3 linked regions of the Robiginitalea biformata HTCC2501 genome follow. The protein of the gene in region 3 interacts with the protein of the main gene of each other region in a pairwise test. Links are inferred from orthologs where the notes say so. Each region holds a gene or a part of one and is shown on either strand. Other genes may lie near its edges. The genes, in order: RB2501_RS09385, tsaE and rlmB.

Evidence for each region.
Region 1: the proteins of rlmB (region 3) and RB2501_RS09385 interact in binary tests that used the Escherichia coli proteins (3 or more experiments, as listed by UniProt). The link is inferred for Robiginitalea biformata HTCC2501 from one-to-one orthologs.
Region 2: the proteins of rlmB (region 3) and tsaE interact in binary tests that used the Escherichia coli proteins (3 or more experiments, as listed by UniProt). The link is inferred for Robiginitalea biformata HTCC2501 from one-to-one orthologs.

Annotation. Positions count from the first base shown.
Region 1 is NC_013222.1:2,103,381-2,109,182, forward strand. The notes cover bases 956-3,884. They hold RB2501_RS09385 (bifunctional ADP-dependent NAD(P)H-hydrate dehydratase/NAD(P)H-hydrate epimerase), read left to right. Parts: upstream 956-1,612; coding sequence 1,613-3,157; downstream 3,158-3,884. Other genes in these bases: thrA (bifunctional aspartate kinase/homoserine dehydrogenase I), read right to left, coding at 956-1,271; RB2501_RS09390 (hypothetical protein), read right to left, coding at 3,168-3,581; RB2501_RS09395 (ATP-dependent Clp protease ATP-binding subunit), read right to left, coding at 3,773-3,884. In the rest of the region: more of thrA, read right to left, coding at 1-955; more of RB2501_RS09395, read right to left, coding at 3,885-5,802. UniProt on the Escherichia coli protein: Bifunctional enzyme that catalyzes the epimerization of the S- and R-forms of NAD(P)HX and the dehydration of the S-form of NAD(P)HX at the expense of ADP, which is converted to AMP.
Region 2 is NC_013222.1:2,602,913-2,608,720, forward strand. What follows is about bases 977-3,911. They hold tsaE (tRNA (adenosine(37)-N6)-threonylcarbamoyltransferase complex ATPase subunit type 1 TsaE), read left to right. Parts: upstream 977-2,198; coding sequence 2,199-2,624; downstream 2,625-3,911. Other genes in these bases: RB2501_RS11545 (hypothetical protein), read left to right, coding at 977-1,038; RB2501_RS11550 (hypothetical protein), read right to left, coding at 1,050-1,976; RB2501_RS16135 (hypothetical protein), read left to right, coding at 2,806-3,042; RB2501_RS11555 (hypothetical protein), read left to right, coding at 3,176-3,814. Outside these bases: T9SS response regulator signal transducer PorX, read left to right, coding at 1-55; RB2501_RS11540 (DNA-binding protein), read right to left, coding at 182-490; more of RB2501_RS11545, read left to right, coding at 667-976; RB2501_RS11560 (alanine dehydrogenase), read left to right, coding at 3,933-5,129; RB2501_RS11565 (hypothetical protein), read left to right, coding at 5,131-5,508; RB2501_RS11570 (proline dehydrogenase family protein), read right to left, coding at 5,591-5,808. UniProt on the Escherichia coli protein: Required for the formation of a threonylcarbamoyl group on adenosine at position 37 (t(6)A37) in tRNAs that read codons beginning with adenine.
Region 3 is NC_013222.1:1,449,951-1,455,558, reverse strand. The notes cover bases 1,811-4,545. They hold rlmB (23S rRNA (guanosine(2251)-2'-O)-methyltransferase RlmB), read left to right. Parts: upstream 1,811-2,678; coding sequence 2,679-3,413; downstream 3,414-4,545. Other genes in these bases: RB2501_RS06380 (rhomboid family intramembrane serine protease), read right to left, coding at 3,521-4,495; RB2501_RS06390 (hypothetical protein), read left to right, coding at 1,881-2,615. In the rest of the region: RB2501_RS06400 (SusD/RagB family nutrient-binding outer membrane lipoprotein), read left to right, coding at 1-666; RB2501_RS06395 (hypothetical protein), read left to right, coding at 684-1,673; RB2501_RS06375 (replication-associated recombination protein A), read left to right, coding at 4,588-5,608. UniProt on the Escherichia coli protein: Specifically methylates the ribose of guanosine 2251 in 23S rRNA.

The sequences.
Region 1 (5,802 bases), 650 kb from region 3 along the record:
CGGATATTCACGTTATTACGTCCCAGGGCGCTGAACATTTTACCGCTGAGCCCCTGGTGCTGCTTCATCTGATCGCCCACCAGGGCGATAATCGCCAGGTCGTCTTCTGCCTGCACAGGCTTGATGAGCTGTCGGTCCATTTCATAGGCAAACGTATCGTTCACCGCCTGGATGGCTCGCTCCAGGTGCAGGGCGGCAATCCCCACGCAAATGGAGTGCTCGGAGGATGCCTGGGTGATAAAAATAATGCTGATGCCCGCATCGGACAGGGTTTCGAAAAAGCGTTTGCTGATCCCGGGAATCCCGATCATGCCGGGGCCTTCAAGCGAGACCAGGGCGATCCCTGGGACATGGCTGATCCCCCGGACGGTCCGGCCCTCCGTGTTGCCGCGGGCGTGGATCAGTGTGCCGTCCGTATGGGGGTCGAAGGTATTTTTGATCCGGATCGGGATACCTGCATCCAGGACGGGCTGGATGGTTGGCGGATAGAGTACCTTGGCCCCGAAATGGGATAACTCCATGGCTTCCTCGTAAGAGATGAGCGGGATGGGCCGCGCCTGGCGGACGAGGCGCGGGTTGGCCGTGAACATGCCACTGACATCCGTCCAGATCTGCAGTTCTTCGGCGCCCAGGGCGGCAGCCAGTATGGCCGCCGAATAGTCGGAGCCTCCCCGGCCGAGGGTCGTGGTATCCCCGGAAGCGGTGGCCCCGACAAAACCGGGCAGGATACTGATTTCCTCAGGATTATGGAGTGCCTCGCGGACTTTGGTGCGGGTGGCATCCATCCGCACATGCGCATTGCCAAAAGTGGCATCCGTTTCGATCAGTTCGCGACTGTCCCGGAAAACGGCCGGAAGCCCCTGGCTTTCGTAATAGGCTGCAATGAGGAAGGAGGACAGCAGTTCCCCGTAACTCACAATTTTATCCAGGAGTTTCGGGGTGGTTTCCCCAATGAGGAAGGCGCCCTCCAACAGGGTTTCCAGGGTATTCAGGTCCGTTTTTACGCGTCCGATGACCGCGGCCTGCCGGGCCGGGGGGATCAACTCGCGTATGGTGTCCAGGTGCCGTTTCTCGAGGGAGGCCAGGCTTTCCTGGTAGTCTGTTTGCTGGGCAGCGGCCTGGGCGGCTGTCAGGAGAAGCAGGTCGGTTACCCCGCCCAGGGCGGAGACCACAACGGCCAGGGGACGGCCGGCGTCGGTAACTATTTTACAGGTTTCGGAAATCGCCTGGGCATTTGCTACGGAGGTGCCGCCAAATTTCAGGACTTTCATAAAGAGTGACTTAAGGGAGTTGGAAACAGGTTACAATACAGATCGGGCCGGAGATAAATACAGGTTCTTACCCCCAGGGGGTGCATCCCGTGGCGGACAGCGGGGTCGCTGCAAAGCGGAAAGCGGATATGCCGGAAAAATCTGATCGCATGGCGTGAACGTTTTTGATACGCCTGTCAAAAGTAGCACATTTGGAACCCCGTGCAAGGATTTACCGGATTTTTACAAAGTCCGCACCAAATGTTGCTTTTTGCTCCGGATTGCTGCTACTTTTGTAGGGATTCCCGAAAATCGTTCAATGCCGGAAATCCCTCCGGACTGGCGGCAATTGACCTGGTATCATGAAGATCCTCAGCAAAGAACAGAGTTACGAAGCAGACCGCAGGACCCTGGCAGCCCAGGGGATCAGCAGCACTGAACTGATGGAGCGCGCTGCCGCTTCGATATTCAACTGGCTGCACAACCGCCTGCAGGGCGCCCCGGTCCGGATACACATTTTCTGCGGCACGGGTAACAATGGGGGAGATGGCCTGGCCGTGGCCCGCCACCTGGCCGAGCACGGATACCATATACAGGTTTACCTGGTGAATTACAGCGAGAAGCGGTCCGGGGACTTTCGGATTAACCTGGAACGGCTCCGCCAGCGCAAAATCGAGCCGGAATCCCTAGACGCGGACAGCGGGTTGCCGGATATCTCCGAAGCGGATATACTATTGGATGCCATATTCGGAATCGGCCTGAGCCGTCCGCCGGCCCCTTGGGTCCGAAACCTCATTGCACACCTGAATGCGGCCGATGCCTTCCGGCTGGCGGTGGACCTGCCTTCCGGGCTGCAGATGGACGCCATGCCTGCCCATCCCGAAGGCGTGCTGGCTGCTGATTTTGTGCTGACAATCGGGTCGCCGAAACTCGTTTTTTTCCTTCCCGGGAGCGGGGAATTCGCAGCGGATTTTGAGGTGTTGGATATCGGGTTCGACACCACTTACCTCAACGAAGTGGCTGCACAATATGAATGGGTGGGGGCAGACGAGGCCCGGGCGCTGCACCGGACCCGCGGAAAATTCAGCCATAAAGGGACTTTCGGACATGCCTGCATCGTGGGGGGCTCCTACGGAAAAATCGGAGCTGTGGCCCTGGCCGCATCGGCTTGCCTGAGGGCCGGGGCCGGACTGGTTTCGGCATGGGTTCCCAAGTGCGGCTACCTGCCCCTTCAGGCCGGCGTTCCCGAAGTCATGGTGGAAACCTGCGGGCGGGAACATTACCTGGACGCCTTCCCGGAACCGGGTTCCGGGTACCGGTACGGCGTGGGCATGGGAATGGGTACGGAGAAGGATACCGCCAAAGCATTCTTTGAATGGCTGGGCCGGGTCAGGGAGCCGGTAGTGGTGGACGCCGACGGACTCAATAGCCTCTCGGCCCATCCCGAAGCGCTTGCCAACCTGCCTGCCGGGAGTATCCTGACCCCGCATCCGGGCGAACTGGCCCGGCTGATAGGGGAGTGGACGGATGATTTCGATAAATTGGAGAAAGCCCGCGCCTTTGCAGCAGACCACAATTGCGTCTTGCTTATCAAAGGCGCCTATACGGTAATACTCGGAGAGGGAAAGGGGTTTATCAACAGCAGCGGCAATCCCGGGATGGCCACTGCCGGCAGCGGCGATGTACTCGCCGGGATACTAACCGGATTGCTCGCCCAGGGATACCCGCCCCTGGAAGCAGCCGTGTTCGGTGTATACCTGCACGGGCGTGCCGGAGACCTGGTCGTTTCGGAAACAGGACCCGAAGCCCTGGTTGCCAGCGACCTTTTCGGGGCGTTGGGCAGGGCCTTCAGGGAGCTGTACGCAGAAGCCACACCGCCCCAGTCCAAAGAAGGGGAGGAGGGGTAAGCGCCGGACTTCAGGCAGCTTTTACCCGACGCCGGACCCAGTCCAGGGCATTGCGGTACTCGATATAAAATTTCATCGGTTTTTTGTAGAACATGCGCTCGATATTGAAGTTGTGCATGTCCACTTCCCGTGAGGATACGATGGCGTACGCCCTGAGGTTTTCAAGTTCCCGCAGGTAGGTATAGACCACGGGGTCGATGGCAAAGGAATGTTTGCGATGGCTGATGATCCCGAAGGGTTTGTCCCGGAAATGGATTTCGGATATCCCGATAATCTGGTAGGCCCTCTCCAGGGTCAGTGTGGCGCCTTCGTCAAAAATGGCTACGAGGTAGTTGTCGTAAACCTGGATCTTCCCCACATCGAGCTGGTATTCCCGCACGATCACGGTCTTTTTGGCCGGTCTTGTATTATTGCCCATATTCATATAGTGTGTCTGAGACGAAAGTATGCGTCAGGTATCCGTTTGAGAAAAATAATAGATTATCGACATAAATATCGTATAAGCGGTTCCAGCGTCCGGGCTATGTCGAACGATTCCTACGAAGCCTGACCGACAAGCATAAAAAAAGGGGTCATCTTTGGATGACCCCGATACCTTTCCCCTTACAGTGCCAATCAGGCTTCCTTGGAGGATTTACTCGCTTTCTTAATGGAAATGGTCAACTTGTCACCCTCCTCGTCCAGGTCCATGGTGATGCTGTCCCCTTCGTTGAGCTTCGAGTTGACGATCTCTTCGGCCAGTGCATCCTCGATATACTTCTGGATGGCCCGTTTGAGCGGCCGGGCCCCGTATTGCTTATCGAAGCCCTTCTCGGCAATATAGTCACGCGCCTTATCGGTAAGGGTCAGATGGTAGCCGATATCCGCAATGCGGTCGTAGAGTTTCTTGAGTTCGATTTCGATGATCTCGTGTATGTGCTCCCGTTCCAGCGGGTTAAATACAATAACGTCGTCAATCCGGTTGAGGAACTCCGGTGCAAAGGCTTTTTTCAAAGCATTCTCGATAACGCTCTTTTGGTGCGTATCGGCCTGGGATTTCTTCGCCGAGGTGCCGAAGCCGACACCCTGGCCGAAATCCTTGAGTTGCCGTGCCCCGATATTCGAGGTCATGATGATAATGGTATTGCGGAAGTCGATCTTCCTGCCGAGGCTGTCCGTGAGGAAGCCGTCGTCGAGTACCTGCAGCATCATATTGAAAACATCCGGGTGTGCCTTTTCCACCTCGTCCAGCAGGATTACGGAGTAGGGCTTGCGCCGCACCTTTTCGGTGAGCTGCCCGCCTTCCTCATAGCCGACATAGCCGGGGGGCGCTCCCACCAGGCGGGAGATGGCGAATTTTTCCATGTATTCGCTCATGTCGATCCGCACCAGGGCGTCCTCCGAGTCAAAGAGTTCCTTGGCGAGTACTTTGGCCAACTGGGTTTTCCCGACCCCGGTTTGTCCGAGGAAAATAAAACTCCCGATCGGCTTGTTGGGGTCTTTCAGCCCGGCCCGGTTCCGCTGGATGGCTTTGGCCACCTTGGCCACGGCTTCGTCCTGCCCAATGACGCTGTTCTTGATCAGCTGCGGCAGTTCGGCCAGCTTATTGCTTTCGGTCTGGGCAATTTTGTTGACCGGGATGCCGCTCATCATCGAGACCACGTCGGCGACGTTGTCTTCCGAGACGGTTTCCCGGTTCAGTTTGCTGTCTTCTTCCCATTTCTCCTGGGCGGTAGACAGGTCTTTTTCCAGTCGTTTTTCGTCGTCCCGCAATTTGGCGGCCTCCTCGTAACGCTGTTTCTTGACCACGCTGTTCTTGAGTTCGCGCACCTCTTCAAGCTGCTTTTCGAGCTCGAGGATCTGCTTGGGCACGTCCATGTTCACGATGTGCACCCGCGATCCGGCTTCATCCATGGCGTCGATTGCCTTGTCCGGGAGGAAGCGGTCGGTCATGTAGCGGTTCGTGAGCTTCACGCAGGCTACCAGGGCCTCTTCCGTGTAGTTTACGTTGTGGTGATCCTCGTATTTTCCGCGGATGTTGCGGAGGATTTCGATGGTTTCCTCCACCGTGGTCGGTTCCACCATCACCTTCTGGAAACGCCGTTCCAGGGCGCCGTCCTTCTCGATGTACTGGCGGTATTCATCCAGGGTCGTGGCCCCGATGCATTGAATTTCGCCCCGGGCGAGGGCCGGCTTGAACATGTTGGACGCATCCAGGCTTCCCGTGGCGCCTCCGGCTCCCACAATGGTGTGGATCTCGTCGATAAACAGGATGACGTCGTCGTTCTTTTCCAGTTCGTTCATCACGGCTTTCATCCGCTCTTCAAACTGCCCGCGGTACTTCGTGCCGGCAACCAGGGACGCCAGGTCCAGGGTTACCACGCGCTTGTTGTACAATATGCGGGATACCTTTTTGTTGATGATCCTCAGGGCGAGCCCTTCGGCGATGGCGCTTTTGCCCACCCCGGGTTCCCCGATCAGCAGCGGGTTGTTCTTTTTGCGGCGGCTCAGTATTTGCGAGACGCGTTCAATTTCCTTTTCCCGACCGACAACCGGGTCGAGTTTGTTTTCTTCCGCCAGGCGGGTGAGATCCCTGCCAAAATTATCGAGAACAGGGGTTTTGGATTTCTTGTTTCCTTTCTGGGAGGTGCCGCTTGAAAAAGTGC
Region 2 (5,808 bases), 1.2 Mb from region 3 along the record:
GGGCGTCTCCCTGGAAGAGATGGTGGTGCCTTTTGTGGTGATGCGGCCAAAGTAACATCGATAGCCACTTTATGCATCTCCCCGTTTACGCAATGTGGCAGACTCAGCAGGAATCCGACTGAACAGGAACCCCATGCCTATGCGTTTTATGACGTTGAAAAATTATACCCATAGAAACCAATTAATCCTGCGGATGGAATTTTTTGGGTTTGAGATAACTGCCCTCCAATATTTCCATAACATGATCATGGGCTCCGATGCAGATTGAAAAATTCACCTCCAAAACGAAATCATCCTTGTAGAAATACGTTTTCCGGCTTCTGTCATAGCCTATCTTTGCTTCGTAATCCTTGAGTTGTTCAATCAGATAGTAAACAGTACGCTCGCTGATCCCCAACCGGAAGGCCACTTCCGACGGCGACCCCGTACATTCCATTTTAATAAGGTTGTGCAATCTTTGGAGCCTTTCGATGTGTTTGATGTTTTTCATAGAAGAAAATTGTTGGGGTTATCGATATTTCTATGAGGGACCAGTTCTTTTTAAATATAGACTATTTTCTTTATTTAGTGAAATATTCTTTATTTATAAAGTCTTTTTTCTATTCAATAGAATATTTTCTTATTTCGGAAAGTTAGCCTATATTAGTGCAAAACAATCGCAGCATCATGACAAAAACCATCGACCGACTCATTCAATTTATCAACCACATCGGGCTGAGTGCTCGCCAGTTTGATATCTCAATCGGAGCGAGCAATGGGTATACGCTACGCATGAAGAAAAATCACGCATCTGTAGGGAGTGATGTCCTGGAAACCGTTCTGCAAACCTACCCGGATCTCAACGTGGTTTGGTTGCTTACTGGCGAGGGCGTGATGCTGAAATCACAAATGGAGGACGAAGTTCTGGATTTTGAAAAGTTGCCGGCCGAGAAGAAGGCGATTATTGAGAAGATTATAGAAGATAAAATCCGCGAAAGGCAACACCAGGAATTGCGCAACCTGGTAAAGGAAGTTGCTAAAGAAATAAAAAGCGACTAACCAGTCACCTTTCAAGTAAGTTCATTCTCCTTGGCTAATTGATTTAGAATCTCTTCAAACCTACTGTTTAGATAGTCCATATTGTCTAATATCTTAACCCTCAATTTTACAATTTGTGCTATCAAAACAAATAAGAAAATTAAGGCTAGAAACGTTGGGAAAATATTAGTGTTTCCAAAAGATTCAAAATCCTTCACATCGAGAAATCCTTCATAAAATTGATAACTATAAAGAGAAAGTGCGGGAAGAAATGAAAATCTCACCCAGGATTTACATTTAAAAAAACAGATCAATAGCCCAATAATTACCGTTACCTTCCTTGCAAAATACCAAACCATAGTTTCAATATTTAAGAAGCCAAAAGATTCATATGTCCTGCCAAATATTCTAATTGACTTCATTTCAGTAGGAATAATTACATGCAAAAAAGGAAGCAAGGTAATCACTAAGAGCAACAACAATAGTGGCAGCATTGCATGTTCTCTCTTCTTACATGCTTCTTTTATTGCCTCTTTCTTATCTAGGTTCGATTCTCTTTCCGCAATTTTAGTTAAATGATATAATTCACATAGTTCTTGTTTTGGGTTATCACTAAAAGAGCTTTGTGCTTTAATATTTTCAACTTTATTATTCCAATTAGAAAACTTAACGATCTGTCTTTTTGAAATTAGGCTTGAAAACAATATTTGTGGATTATTGTTCTTTTTAGAAAAAAAATCTATTTGACCCAAAATCAGTATAAGATCAACACCAATATAAATAAGAATAACCCCAGGTAAACTAAATACAAGAGAAAGTATATATTGTTCACTTAGAATAGAAACGGTACTTAGTAAAAAATATACCAATAAGGGGATTAAATAATACTTTATACGCTTATCAATTGTAATATAACCAAACAAGAAAAGTAATAAATAGGATAATTCTACTAATATCATCCATACAAATACTTGATTTGACTCATACCCGTGGAAGTATTCGAATCCTAATAATGAAATCTGGCTATCTTCCCGGCTAAATAAGAGATGAATAAACGAAAGTAACGGAGTTATGATTATTGCAATAGAAAAGAGCAATTGACGAAAATATAAATTCTTCCAGGTCATTACTTCGTAGTAAATATTCTAAATATAGAAAAAATATTTAAAAGAAGGTAAAGTTTGAAAAGTTTAGATTATTCTTTGAGTCAAATTGGAGAGGCAGCAAGATTTATTTTAGACAATGCTCATTCTAAAATAGTTTGTTTTAAAGGCGATTTGGGGGCTGGTAAAACTACTTTAATAAAAGAAATATGTACAATATTAGAGATTGAAGGACAAGTACAGAGTCCTACTTTCGGAATTGCCAATGAATATACTTTGATGGATAGTGGCGAATCAATATTTCATTTGGATTGTTATCGAATAAACTGTTCTGAGGAAGCTTTAGATTTTGGAATTGAAGAATACCTAAATAATGGTAAATATGTATTCATCGAATGGCCAGACATTGTTGATTCCTTATTACCTGAAATGCGAACGGAAATAGTAATACTGCTTCTCAATCATGAGTCTAGACGGCTGACCCTTAAAAACTTCAACACGTAGGAAACGCTTATCGTCCATTCTGCAGGATTATTGCAGTTGATTCGATGAAATGCACTTTTTTCGGTAAAATGCTTGATTCTATCGATAAAATGCATTATTTTTGAATTTAATTGACTAAGGCGAATGTAGATTTTCCTACATTTGTTAATGAAAATGAAAACCATACCTAATCCTCCGAACTATGAACACTAGAAAAATCTTTTATACTCTTATAGCTTTTTCTGTATTGTTTTTAGCTGCCTGCTCAAATGATACAGGAGATGGTCTCTATGAAGGTGTTAATCGAACGGATATTACCCCAGATCGGTCTGTAAATAGAACAGATGTTACTCCAGATAGAGCTGTTAATAGAACTGATATTACTCCAAATAGGTCTTCGGTAAATCGCACTGATATCACTCCAGACAAGAGAAACTGATATTACAGTATATTATTTAGATGCACTTTTCGACGAAATGAGTTAATTCGTCTTTAAACTGCATGATTTAGATTAAAAGGGCGTCCAATAAGACGTCCTTTTCTGCGTTATCTCTCTACCAAATCTCTTAAAAATGAACGCAGAAGAAGTAATTGTAAAAAAGAAAACTCGAAAAAGACTTTGGATTGAGTCTATAGCAGTGTTTTTTATAATAGCATCGCCCTTTGTGTTTAAGGCACATGACTACTTCAGCAAAGAACCTGGAGCCACCGTTGAATTCCTAGGATTTGTTATTGATAGCAATGGATTTAATAATATAAATGCTTTTGCTTGGTTTTTCGTTAGTAAGTTTATACCTCTTTATTTATTAATTATCTGGTTTTTCACTTGTAAACACTGGTGGTATCATATTCTGCTCATACCTATTTGTATGTATGCATTTCAATTATTTGAAGTTCTTGTATCTCCCGATTTGAATATCGACACAAAAAATGTATTGTGGTTGCTCCCCATTTGTATGGTAGTGATACCTTTTGTTTATTTTATTCGAGTAAAAATATATGATAAATATGTCCATGGAATTGATCTTGAAGCGATGGATGCCGAACTTCAGTATTACAAGAACCGAGAAAAGGAACAATTAGAGAAAGCTGGAATTCAAATGGGTGATTATTCCACATCAATTGATAAAGAGTTATCAGATGTCACTCCAAAAAGAACACTCAATAATCTTTTGAGAGGAATCCAACATTCTTTCCGAAGTTTATTCTAAGAATAAACTCACCACCAAAAAAAGAGGACTCGCGTCCTCTTTTTTATTTCGGGCCAAATCGTGCATTTATTGTATTTTTGAGGAACCACCTACGCGCCAGCTTAGCATTTAAAGGCCTATGGACCAACCTACTTCACCGTTCAGCAAGCAGCAATTACTCCCGCAGGAAGAAAAATTGGAAGTCCTCCAACAAAAGGGGGAGCTCTACATCGGCATTCCCAAAGAGAGCCAGTACCAGGAGAAACGGATTTGCCTGACCCCGGATGCGGTGGGGGCCATCGTGGCCCATGGCCACAAGGTGCTCATTGAAGCGGGTGCAGGAGAAGGTGCAAGTTTTTCGGACCTGGATTATACGAATGCAGGCGCCCGGATCACCCGGGACACGAAAAAGGTTTTCGGTTGCCCGATTATCCTGAAGGTGGAACCCCCTACCCTTTCCGAGGTGGAATTCATCAATCCGCAAAGTACGATCATTTCCGCCCTGCAGATCAAAACACGGAACAAGCAATATTTTGAAACCCTGGCCAAAAAACGGATTACCGCCGTTGCCTTTGAGTACATCCGGGACGATGACGGGAAGTACCCAGCTGTGCGCTCCCTGAGTGAAATCGCCGGGATCTCCTCGGTTTTGATCGCCGCGGAAATCATGGCCGCCGACCAGGGCAACGGGATGATGTTTGGGAACATCAGCGGGGTCCCCCCGGTGGAAGTCGTTATCCTGGGGGCCGGAACGGTTGGGGAATACGCCGCCCGATCTGCGCTGGGTCTGGGTGCCAACGTGAAGATATTCGACAATTCCATCACCAAACTCCGGCACATCCAGACCAACCTGAACCGGCCTTTGTACACCTCCACGCTCCAGCCCAAAAACCTGCTCAAGGCGCTGAAGCGCTGCGATGTGGCCATCGGCGCAGTACGCGGCAAGGACCGCTCGCCCATCCTGGTGTCCCAGACCATGGTGGAAAATATGAAAAAGGGGTCGGTGATTATCGACGTGAGCATCGACATGGGCGGCTGTTTTGAAACCAGCGAACTGACCACCCACAACAAACCCACCTATACGAAATTCGGGGTCATCCATTACGCGGTGCCCAATATCCCGGCCCGTTACCCAAAGACCTCGTCAGTTTCCATCAGCAACATCTTTACCCCCTACCTGCTCAAGATTGGCGAAGAAGGGGGCCTGGAAAATTCCCTCCGGTTCGACAAGGGGTTGCGAAACGGACTCTATATGTACCACGGAATCCTGACCAACCGGATGGTGGGCGAATGGTTCGGGATGAAATTCTCAGATATCAACTTCCTGATTTTTTAGCATGTCCTTCCTCAAACGTTTTGGCTATTATCTGGCCGGGCTGTCTATTGGCCTGTTATTTTTGGCGTTTTTCCTTCGCAAAAAGGCCGATGAAACCGGGGTGGAATTCTGTTACCTGCCGAATTGCCGGGTACTCAAGGCCCTGCGTTCCAACCCGCTGGAAGTGGCGGAGCGCCTACGGGCCGTAGCGGATACGGCTACCGTGGCTTACCTTTTGGAGGAGGGGGATGTGGAATTTGACAGCAGCGACCCCCGGGCCGAGCCCTGTGGCATCTTTGTGGTTACCGGCACCTATGTGGAAGAGCAGCTGCAACTTACCCTGGAACGTTGCGATTCGCTGACACGCCTTACGCAGTACCAACGCCTTACTGAAGAATAAATCCCTATAGGCCTGGCTCTGCCCTTCCCGGGTGGCCGATACCCATGGCGGGCATCCGTCGGGATTTCCATGGTGTCTTTGGCTACATCTTCCGCCGCTTCCGCTCCTTTTTGAGCAATTCGAGTTCCCGGCTGGTTTGTCCGGCCACCGAAGTGTTCTCCTCGGCCCGGCGGATCAGATAAGGCATCACGTCCCTTACCGGGCCAAAGGGCAGGTACTTGGCTACATTATAGCCGGCACGGGCCAGGTTGAAGCTGATATTGTCGCTCATGCCATACAACTGGCCAAACCAGATCCGCG
Region 3 (5,608 bases):
TGTAGCCTGGAGAACGGCTACTGGGGCCGCGACCACGGTAGCGACGAAGGGATTCCGCCGGATGGTTTCCTGCGGTCTATCATCGGAGTGTATCCTGCCGGAGGGAAGTTTGACGACGACACCTTCGAAGGCCAGGTACTCGGAGATGGTGGCGGCGGAGCCGGTATCACTCCTGTACTCCTCGCGTCTACTGTAGATTTCTGGGAAGCCGAAATCGCCCTGACTAGCGGCAACACGCCCGCAGCCCGCCAGCATCTGCTGGACGGCCTTGCCAAGAGCGTAGAGAAAGTGAGCAGCTTCGGATCTGTCGATCCGACCGCCGACCTTTCATTCGAGCCCAGCGATGCGGATATCGCCTCCCACGCAACAGCGGTTGGGGACGCTTTTGACGCTGACAGCGAAGGCGGGTGGAATGTCCTGGCTCAGGAATTCTACGTAGCCCAGTACGGTAACGGAATGGATGCCTTTAACTTCTACCGGAGGACCGGATATCCGGATAACCTCCAGCCGAATATCGACCCGAGCCCGGGGAACCTGGTTCGCTCGTTCTTCTATCCGTCTACAGAGGCCAACAACAACTCGTCTATCACTCAAAAAGGAGATCACACGCAGCAAGTCTTCTGGGACAACAACCCGGCAGGACCGAGCTTCCCGTTCTCTAACTAATAAAACTCCGAAGTAAGATGAAAAAGATTTTAAATATCAAATACTTAGCCTTGGCGTTGACTCTCGCTTTCTTTAGTTGCGAGAGCGATGATAAGGTGATCGATCAAGTTTTCGACGGAGTGGATACCGAAACTCCATTCCTCCGGATCCTAAACCAGTCGGGTTCGAATCTGGATATATTCAATACCAGTTCGATGCACACCTGGGAACTGGAATACCAACTCGTTCCCAACGACCCGTCCCTGGATAAACTGCAAAGCGTGGATTTCCAGGTATCTTTTATCGATAATAATGACGAAGACGGGGTGGACCGCTCTGCGGGGCCCGCTGCTTTTGGCTCCCTGGGGCCGGCAGACTTTGATACGGAAGGGGATTATGGCAACATGAAGGCTTCATTCAGCTATTCCCTGCAGGAAGCCATGGATGCCGTAGGCGTAGAATTCGCCGATCTTTCAGGTGGCGACAATTTCCTGGTAACCTGGGAATTGACCACCACGGATGGAGATGTAATCGGCCCGGATGATGTGAGCGGGGACGTTGCAGCTGTTGGGGGATATTACTCATCCCAATACCAATTAATCTCCTCTCTGGTTTGTAATTTCGAGCAACCTGACTTCTTTACGGGAACCTATCTCATGACAGAACTTGAGACGGGTGGCAACCCATTCTTTGGTTCCTTTGGAGATGTATTCGGCACACAAACCGTTGAGATCACCGGAAGCGGTACAAGTCGTGAACTCGTATTCAATTATTACCCTGCGAGTTTTGCGATAGCCAGCACGATGACCCTGAACTTTATTTGTGACCGGGTTGCTTTGAACGGTTCTGTCGGCCTTTCTTGTGGCGGTGGCAACATTGGCTACCAAGAAGACCCCGCCAATACCATCTTATTTGATAATGTGGATTTCACCAGCGATGAAATCATCCTGTTTATCGAAGATTTTCAACCTGATGGAGGTTGCGATACAGGAAGCTATACAACCCGTGTACAGCTTACCAAGTTGTAACCACTTGCATAGCTAATAATTTCTTTAAATCAAGACCGCCTCTCGGGGCGGTCTTTTTTTTTGTATTTCCTCAAAAAACAGGCGTTCAAATTTCATAAAATCATATGAGTATCGCTTTGAATTACCGGGTGTCTAAAGGTTTTGTTAATATGTCGAATGAAACTCAGGAAGCCCTTTAATTTTGTTATATTTCGCAAAATTTTTGAGATGTTTAAAAATATAATGATAGTCCTTTTGTCCGTGGCCGCGTCCGGCACCCTTTCCGCCCAGGCCAACCGGCAATTGCGCAACAATGGCATGAGTGCCGCAACCGGGAATTTCTTCTCTGAAATGCGCAAGAAGAAAGATGCGCAGTCTTCCATTACGGAAACCGTGGGCACCCCGTATATCGAAGAGAGTTTCAAACCCTGCGAGGTGTATTACGGGGACGAACTGGTAGGAAAGTTTTTCTACCGCCACAATGCTTTCAATGACGAAATCGAGATTAAGGACTCCCAGGTTCCCGGGGAAGAGGTTACTTCTCTAGCAACTATGCGGGAGCTTCGGCTGGTGGATTTGGTAAGCGGCAATGAGCTCTCCCTGATGACCTATGAGAATAAGGATGAACAAATGCGGAACGGGTATCTCTACGAACTGAAGGATGGGGAAAAATACCACCTGCTTTTCAAAAAGAACGTTAAGTTCACCGAGGGGACCAAACCGGCCAACCCGCTGCTCCGCCCCACCCCGAACAAGTTTTCGAAGTTTGTGGAGTACTACTACTTCACAGACGACAGCAAGGTTGCCCATTATGTGCCGACGCGCAAGGGCAAATTCCTACGCTCCTTCTCCGATAAGGAGATTCAGGAAAAACTCAAGGAATTTATCAAGGAGGAGGACATCAACCTGAATCGGGAGGAAGACCTTGTACGGGTTTTCAAGTTCCTGGACCAGCAGGCCTGATCCCAATTAAATATTCCCAAAAACCATCTGCCCGGGCAGGTGGTTTTTTTTTACCTTCAATCCATGAAAGAGGAACTCCACATCTTTGGCATACGCGCGGTCCTGGAAGCGCTTGAAGCAGGGAAGACCCCGGAAAAAATCCTGGTGCGCAAAGATCTTACGGGCAACCTGTTCCGGCAGTTGCAGGAAGCGGCCAAAAAGCATAATATGAGCCTTACGGTGGTTCCGCCAGAGCGGTTCCGGCGCTTTGAATCGCGCAACCACCAGGGGGTGGTGGCCGTGCTCTCCCCGATCACGTACCGGGAACATACGGCCCTGATCGATGAAACACTGGCCCGGGACAAGGCTCCTCTCTTCCTCCTGTTGGACGGTGTATCCGATGTGCGTAACCTCGGCGCAATCATCCGTACGGCTGAATGTGCCGGCGTCAGCGGGCTTTTCCTCCCCGCCAGCGGCAGTGCTCCCGTTTCCGCCGATACGATCAAAACTTCCGCTGGGGCTGCGTTTAACCTGCCCATAGCGAGAAGCCCGCACCTGAAAGACGTTGTATACTACCTCCAGGCCTCCGGGGTGCGCCTGGTGGCTGCCACCGAAAAAGCAGAAAGCACACTCTACGAGGCGGACCTTACCGGGCCCCTGGCCTTGATCATGGGATCTGAGGACCGGGGCATCCACCCTTCGCTCCTGAAGCTCTGCGACATCCAGGCCCAATTGCCCATGCAGGGAAGCATTGAGTCCCTGAACGTCTCGGTGGCCTGCGGGGTTTTCCTCTTCGAAGCCCAGCGACAACGCGCTTAGGCAATCAGCATTTAGCCAGGTTTTTTTGCGAAACCGGCAAGCCGGGCACCGGGAGCCGGCACCAATGATTCATCCCGACTTTACGGCATTTCTTTGATTTCCGGATTTTATTTGCTTTTCGGATTTTCCGCACCATCCGGTCTATCCTGTCCATCCGGTTTATCCTGGCCATCCCGTTTATCCGGGCCATCCGGTTTATAGTGGTATCGGTAGGTGACGGTTGCCCGTCCCGGGGATCGACGGCTTCCGGGATTTGCAGGGGGTGCGGGGACATTGGGGGTATCCGGGCCTGAAGTATCCGGGCCTGAAGTATCCGGGCCTGAGGCGTACGGACCTGAGGCATCCGGGCCTGAGGCGTACGGGCCTGAGGCATCCGGGCCGGCGATGTCTGAACTTGGGGAGCCCGGGTCGGGGCTCTCCGGGGATCCAATAAAATTTCCCTCCTGGTCGAATTGCCGCATAAACGGGTCGTCCTCCTCCCGGTAGTCCTCCCGTTCCCAATCGTATTTGGGCGGCACAGGCACCCGGACCCGGAAGAATGCAGCCAGAAGGAACCCCACCAGGGCCCCGCTTAAGTGCCCTTCCCAGGATATCCCCTCCTTGATAGGGAAGACGTACCACAACAAGCTGCCATACAGGAAAACGACCCCAAGCGACAGGGCCACCAACCGGTAATGCCGGGTAAAAACCCCCTTGAAGAAAATAAAGCTCGCCAACAAGTAGATAATGCCACTGGCCCCGATGTGATAGGACGGCCTGCCGATGCACCAGGTGAGCAACCCGGTCAGTAACGCGCCGAGGATGAGCGTCCGCCAGGCGATGGGACGGTAAAAATAAAACAGGGTCGCTGTCAGGATGCCCAGGGGGAGCGTGTTGTTGTACAGGTGGTCCAGGGATCCGTGGATCCAGGGGCTTGCCAGGACGCCCCGCAAACCCGTCAGGGTCCTCGGGTATATTCCCCAGGTGTTCAGGTTTAGCCCCAGGCGCAGTTCCAGCAGGTATACGCTCCAGATAGCCAGAACCAGGACCATGGGCACGGCCAGGACCCAGGTGGAGTACCGGAAATGTTGCTCGTCGGACATAGGCTGCCAAGTTACTAAAATCCCCGGCCCCGGCAGGAAAACAGCAGGATCATCCCACGAGGCTTTCCTGTTAATTATAGTATTTTTGAATTATGAACGAACCCCTTGCCGAACGCGTCCGGCCGCGAAAACTCTCCGAATACCTGAGCCAAACCCACCTGGTGGGGCCCCAGGGCGCCCTCACCCGGCAAATCGCAAACGGTACGGTGCCCTCGATGATCTTCTGGGGCCCGCCCGGTACGGGCAAAACCACGCTGGCCCATATCATTGCCGAGGAAAGCGGCCGGCCCTTCTTCACCCTGTCCGCTATCAACAGCGGGGTAAAGGATGTCCGGGAAGTCATCGAAAAAGCCCGCCAGGGGGGTGGCTTGTTTACCACGCGCAACCCGATCCTCTTTATTGATGAAATTCATCGCTTCAGCAAATCCCAGCAGGATTCCCTCCTGGCCGCTGTGGAAAAAGGCTGGGTCACGTTAATCGGCGCTACCACGGAAAACCCGAGCTTCGAGGTAATCCCCGCACTGCTCTCCCGCTGCCAGGTATATACGCTGGAATCGTTTGGGAAGGAGGACCTTTTAAAACTCCTGGAGCGGGCCATGGCAAGTGATAGCCAGCTACAGTCCCGGGAAATTAAATTGGAGGAAACCGATGCGCTCCTCAGGCTTTCCGGGGGAGATGGCCGTAAGCTCCTGAATATTTTTGAACTCGTCGTTTCGGCTTCCCCGGAAGACCCGGTGCGCATTACAGACAAAATGGTGACCGACCTGGTGCAGAACCAGCCCGCGCGATACGATAAAACAGGCGAGCAGCACTACGATATCATCTCGGCATTTATCAAGTCCATCCGGGGCAGCGACCCGAATGCAGCTGTGTATTGGCTGGCCCGTATGGTTGCCGGTGGCGAGGACGTAAAGTTCATTGCCAGGCGCATGGTCATTGCCGCTTCCGAGGACATCGGCCTGGCCAATCCCACAGCACTGGTCATGGCCAATACCACCTTCCAGGCGGTGCAGGCAATCGGGTATCCGGAAGCCCGGATTATCCTGAGCCAGTGTGCCGTTTACCTGGCCACCTCCCCCAAGAGCAACAGCACGTATGCCGCCATCAACAAGG